Prochlorococcus marinus str. MIT 9515: one gene and its partner. The main gene of each other region encodes a partner of the protein of the gene in region 2 in a complex. Links are inferred from orthologs where the notes say so. Each region holds a gene or a part of one and is shown on either strand. Other genes may lie near its edges.

Region 1 (2,925 bases), 640 kb from region 2 along the record:
ACTTAGAGGAATTAGGTAAGGATCTTTTCTTGATTGATGTTGATAATTTCCCGGATACTACAATCGATTCTCCAAAAAACCAGTTCAACATATCAAATGCATGAGTACCTAAAGCTCCAACAACCCCACCACCTTTTTCTTTTAATGAATACCAATTCCAAGCCCTATTGGGATCTGACCGGCTACCCATCAACCAATCAAGCTTAATTAAATATATTTTTCCTAAAATATTCTCATCTATCATTTTCTTGGTTTGTAGGAAAAGTGGTACTGCTCTATATTCAAAATCTACACAAACACTCAAATTATTAACTAATGATATTCTTTGAAGTTCTTTAATTTCCTCGGAGGTTAAGGCTACAGGTTTCTCTAATAAAAGATGTTTATTATTCTCAAGAGCTTCCTTTGCCAATTCAAATCTTGATTCGGGAGATGTAGCAATTATGATTCCGTCTATATCTTTGGATTTAACTAATTCTCCCCAATCATGATAAAAATTTAACCCAGTTTCCTTCTCTAAAGATGGTCCTTTTTCTTTCTTGTAGTGAAAAATTGCAGTTGGAATTAAATAATCTGATTCTTTTAATGCTTCCAAATGAATTTTTTTTCCAAATCCCAAACCAGCAATTGCGACTCTTAATTTGTCAGTAGCATTACTAAAATTCATTAATTTATGATCTCAGAACAGCTTTTTTCGATGACAACATCAATAAGTTCATCATTATTTGATGTTTGCCACTTTGAACTGAGCTGTGGGATTCCATTAATAGAAGTATCTTTAAATCTATTGTCATCACAGTTAATTCTCATAACGTAAAGAGATAATTGACCTTTATCGCTTGAATCTTTTGGATTTTTAAAAAACTTAGTTAAAACACTTATTTCATTATTATCAAATTTCTTAATGCTACCCATATCTAGCCATTCTTTTCCATCATTATTTTCTTTTAAAAGGATCCAATCTACATTCCCACTTCCGAACGCCAATTTAGAATTATTAAAAAAAAACATTAAAAAAATAAAAAATAGACCAATTAAATTAGAAACGATTTTCATCTTATTAATTTGCTCCCATAAGATCTTTTACTCCATGAATTTTTAAAATACTTGTCAGAGTACTTTTAAGTTCTTTCCTATTTACTATCACATCAACGAATCCATGTTCCAAAAGATATTCTGCTGTTTGAAAATTATCAGGTAATTTTTCTCTTAAAGTTTGTTCAATTACTCTTCTCCCAGCAAATCCAATAAGAGCTTTTGGTTCTGCCAATATTAGATCACCCAACATTGCAAAGCTTGCCGTAACACCTCCAGTTGTAGGATGCGTTAATAAAGGCATATAAAGTAGATTTTTAGCCCTATGTTTTTTTAGTGCTCCAGATATTTTTGCCATTTGCATAAGGCTTAACATTCCTTCCTGCATTCTTGCTCCACCAGAAGCACAAACAATAACTATTGGGTAGTTTTCTATTGTTGCTTTTTCGATAATTCTAGTAATTTTTTCTCCTACAACAGACCCCATCGACCCTCCCATAAATCTAAAATCCATTACAGCTAAAGCCAGAGGCATTGAATTAATGGAACATATACCTGTTATTACTCCATCTTTGAGACCAGTCCCCTCTTGACTTTCTTTTATCCTGTCTGAATAAGATCTCCTATCTTTAAACTTCAATGGGTCAGTAGGACTTAATGAATCATCAAACTCTTTAAATGAATCTTTGTCAGCGATTATATTAATTCTTTCATCGCTATTAATTCTATTGTGATGGCTACAATTACTGCATACATTAAAATTTGATATTAAATCTTTTCTATAAGCAACTTGCCCACATTCCGAACATTTAACCCATAGGCCATCACTTTCCTCAGTATCTTGAGAAACCTTCCCAACAAATTGATCCTTTCTCCTTGCAGCAAACCAGTCGATTAAAGACACAATATTCTCTTTTTTTCTATTAAAGTCTAAAAAAGGCCCTTTTATCAAGGAAGTTATATAAAAATTTGAAAATATTCAATATCTTTGTTTCACAAAATTAATGAAATCATTAATTAAACAATTAAAGTCTTATAACTTTTCTTAATTAACCCAAGACTTTTGGAATAGAAATAAAAAATATCTAAGCATGCTTCTTTTCTTCAATCATCTTATGAATTATTGGAGTAAGTATCAATTCCATTGCAAAACCCATTTTCCCTCCATTAACAACAATACTTGTTGGACTTGACATGAATGAATCATGAATCATTCCTAGAAGGTATTGAAAATCAATTCCCCATTTTTCTCTTGCTCCTTTTCTAAAGTGGATTATTACAAAACTTTCATCAGGTGTTGGAATATTTCTACATATAAAAGGATTCGAGGTATCAATAGTAGGTATTCTTTGGAAATTTATATCAGTTTTACTAAATTGTGGACAAATATGATTTATATAGTCTGGCATTCTTCTCAAAATAGTATCAACTATAGTTTCAGCTGAATAACCTCTCTCAGCATTGTCTCTATGAATTTTCTGTATCCACTCTAGGTTGGTTATGGGTACAACACCCACAAGCAAGTCAGCAAAGGAAGAAACATTGTAGCCTTCCCCCTCAACACCACCATGTAAACCCTCGTAGAAGAGAACATCTGTTCCGTTCGGAATATCTTCCCACGGAGTAAATTGTCCTGGTTCTAATGATGTACCTAGCCTTTCATTATGTTCCTGAGCTTCTTCAGTACTGTGAAGATAATATCTTTTTTTCCCTCCACCAGTTTCCCCATAAACTTTAAAAAGTTCCTCCAACTTGTCGAAAAGATTTGCTTCCGGACCAAAGTGAGAAAAATTTTCTCCTTTTGAAAGGGCTTCAGCCATAGCTTTTTTCATAGGCATTCTTTCAAACCTGTGATAACTATCACCTTCGACTACAGCTGGAATAATATCT
Region 2 (3,531 bases):
AATCTTCTGGCTATTCTATCGGAATCATCAAATCGATCATAATCATCATTAAATCTATTTCTAGAAGAATTCCTAGGCATGTCAGGAATCTGATCATCTTCAAAATAAGAGGATCTTCTTGCTTGATCAGTTGCAACACCTCTTAATCGAACACTTTCATATGCAAAGAATACAGTCGTTCCTGCTAATAAAAACTGCCCAAATTGCAAAATAGGATCTAACCGCCATCCTTGAAAAAATAAAATCCCTCCACACAAGAGTCCTATTGCTGCAAAGAAAACATCATAATCCCTAGCCAGGGCAGGTTTAAAGGATCTCAAAAAATATAGGCCACCCCCACATACAGCTAGTACGATGCCTACAATACTCGCCCAATTTAGACTAGCATTGACCACTTTTTTTCTCCAAAAAATTATTTTTTAAGGTGAATTAAAACACCTCTATATATAGTTTACTTAAAACTTTTATAAAAACTAGCGTCTACGTGTAGCTGAAGTACGATCTAGTGAATCGTTTTGACTAACAAATATCAAAAATGTTGCTGCTGGTATTACTATAAGCAAGGCTGCAGCGAAAAAACTCGCTATCATATTAAAACCGGAACTACCTGCCACTTCTGGCGAAACATTAGCGATTAGTAATAGGTCTGAAATTTGAATCACTTTTTTAAATTAAATTCTGAATTTATAATACGAATTAAATCCTAACTTATGGGATGTTTATTAAGATGGATTAAATAATTGTCATTTCATTGTCTCAAAACTATTTAACCGTTTTAGATTTAACGCTAGGAATTCTTCTATCATTTCTAACGCTGATTTTTTTAATAAGATTAATACTAACTTGGTACCCGAAAATTGATTTAAATAAGGGTTTTTGGTTATTGGTCGCAATCCCAACAAGTTCTATTTTAAATTTTACTAGAAAACTAATCCCTCCTATTGGGGGAGTCGATGTAGGTCCCGTCATTTGGATAGGAATAATAAGTTTTTTACGTGAAATACTTGTTGGGCAACAAGGTCTAATCAAATTAGCGATACAAAAAAGTATTAGTTAAGAAAGCACTATATTATATTTAATAGTTAGGTAATAATTCTTCTTCAACGTATTTTGTATGAATTTTTCCTTCCATAAATTTCGTTTTATTTAGAAGGTTTAAATGAAAGTTTATTGTTGTTGGAATTCCTGTTACGGCACATTCATTTAAAGCTCTATTCATTCTTTTTATAGCAGTATTACGGTCTTTCCCCCAAACTATTAATTTACCAATAAGTGAATCATAAAATGGAGGAATTTCATAACCAGTATAAACATGACTATCAACTCTTACTCCAGGGCCCCCGGGGGGTAGCCATCCGGTTATTTTCCCTGGCGATGGACGAAAATTATGTGAGGGATCCTCAGCATTAATTCTGCATTCAATAGCATGACCATTTAATTGAATATCGTCTTGAGTAAATCCTAAATTATCACCTCCAGCTATTTTGATTTGTTCTGCAATCAAATCAACCCCAGTGACCATTTCAGTTACAGGGTGTTCTACCTGAATTCTAGTATTCATCTCCATAAAGTAAAAATTATTCTCATCATCAACTAGAAATTCAACTGTTCCCGCTCCTTCATAAGAAATACTTTTTGCAGCAGCAATTGCTGCATTACCCATTTTTTCTCTAAGAGAACGGTTAATGGCTGGACTAGGAGACTCTTCCAATAATTTTTGGTGTCTCCTCTGTACAGAACAATCTCTCTCTCCAAGATGAACTACATTACCTGACCTATCAGCAAGGATTTGAATCTCTACATGTCTTGGCTTTTTTATAAATTTCTCCATATATAATCCATCATTACCAAATGCAGCTTCTGCTTCACCTTGTGCTGCCTTAAACATTTTTTCTAAATTGGCCTTATTTTCAACCAATCTCATTCCTCTACCTCCTCCTCCAGCAGTAGCTTTGATGATGACTGGATATCCAATCTCTTTAGCCATTTGATAGGCCTCCTCAACGCTGGATAATAAACCTTTACTTCCTGGAACAGTGGGAACTCCTACTCTCTCCATTGTTTCTTTAGCAGTAGATTTATCTCCCATTGATCTAATTGCATTAGGAGATGGCCCAATAAAAGTTATGCCATGATCGTTGCACATTTCCGCAAATTTATCATTCTCAGCAAGAAAACCATAACCTGGATGGATAGCATCAACACCTCTTGATGTGGCAGCAGCCAAAATATTAGGAATATTTAAATAACTCTTATTACTGAGTGAGTCCCCAACACAAACTGCTTCATCTGCTAATTGCACATGTAACGCCTTTTTATCTATGGTGCTATAAACAGCAACAGTTGCAATATCAAGCTCTCTACAACTTCTGATAATTCGTAAAGCTATTTCTCCACGATTAGCAATTAAAACTTTTTCAACCATTACAAAATTAAATTGAAGAAATGAAAAATGAATTTAAATTGAAAATACTTTAACAAGTATTCAATAAATCTTTTTGAATTTCAAGAATGCATTGATTAACAATACAACCTAGAACGTTATATATGGATAATTATTTAATTATGCAAAAGAAAAAGCAGTATTTATAAGTATTTAAAACCTAATTAATTAAAAATAAATCTTTTAAAGAGTTTATCCTAGCTTATTAACAAAAACACTATCACAAATTAATGCGATTAATGTATGATGACCTAATGGTTTAAGAACACCCCTGTTCTCGAAAACCCTTTGCGGACGTGGCGGAATTGGTAGACGCGCACGTCTAAGGAGCGTGTGGCTTAGGCCTTGCGAGTTCAAGTCTCGCCGTCCGCATTTCATGTGATTAGGAATGACTGCAATGAAAAAAAAATCAATTGCAGTCGTAATTATATCCAATGGGCCAGGAGAATTATCAACTTGGGTAAAGCCAGTAGTTGATTATCTAAATCAGATAAATAATTGTTCTAAAGATATTGAAAAATTGAATTTCTCCTTAAGATTAGTTCTTGTACCTTGTCCTAATGCTACTGGGAAAGAATATTCAGTTGCCAAATCATGGAAAATATTTGAATTAATTACAAAATCAAAGAGTTTTTGGAAATTATTAATCAGGCCCTCAAAATTTGCAAAATGGCCTCAAAAAGGGATAGTTATTTTTCTTGGAGGTGATCAGTTTTGGAGTGTTTTACTAGCAAAAAGATTAGGTTATATGAATATCACATATGCCGAATGGATTTCAAGATGGCCACGTTGGAACAACATAATTGCAGCAATGAATAAAAACGTTAAGAAAAATATTCCTTCAAACCATAGATATAAATGTAAAGTAGTTGGCGATTTAATGGCAGACATCAAAAAAAACAAATCAGATTCTTTGAATACTGAAAAAAAGGATTGGATTGCATTATTACCAGGTTCTAAAAAACCAAAGCTATCTGTTGGTATTCCGTACTTTCTTGAAATAGCTGATCATATTCATAAAAATAATAAAAATATTAATTTAATTATTCCTATCGCACCAACTACAAGTACAAGCGAATATTTATACT

What was found. The genes of interacting proteins can lie anywhere in the genome.
Region 1: the proteins of accC (region 2) and accD are in contact, whole or in part, in a solved structure (PDB 8UXZ), measured with the Escherichia coli proteins. The link is inferred for Prochlorococcus marinus str. MIT 9515 from one-to-one orthologs.

Annotation. Positions count from the first base shown.
Region 1 is NC_008817.1:718,731-721,655, reverse strand. It holds accD (acetyl-CoA carboxylase, carboxyltransferase subunit beta), read right to left. Parts: upstream 1,940-2,925; coding sequence 1,061-1,939; downstream 1-1,060. Other genes in the region: P9515_RS03940 (phosphoribulokinase), read right to left, coding at 2,121-2,925; P9515_RS03950 (hypothetical protein), read right to left, coding at 667-1,056; P9515_RS03955 (Gfo/Idh/MocA family protein), read right to left, coding at 1-667.
Region 2 is NC_008817.1:74,356-77,886, reverse strand. Bases 251-3,196 are described here. They hold accC (acetyl-CoA carboxylase biotin carboxylase subunit), read right to left. Parts: upstream 2,426-3,196; coding sequence 1,076-2,425; downstream 251-1,075. Other genes in these bases: P9515_RS00325 (glycosyltransferase family protein), read left to right, coding at 2,832-3,196; P9515_RS00340 (YggT family protein), read left to right, coding at 752-1,057; psbX (photosystem II reaction center X protein), read right to left, coding at 474-662; P9515_RS00350 (Ycf66 family protein), read right to left, coding at 251-395. Also shown: more of P9515_RS00350, read right to left, coding at 1-250; more of P9515_RS00325, read left to right, coding at 3,197-3,531. UniProt on the Escherichia coli protein: This protein is a component of the acetyl coenzyme A carboxylase complex; first, biotin carboxylase catalyzes the carboxylation of the carrier protein and then the transcarboxylase transfers the carboxyl group to form malonyl-CoA.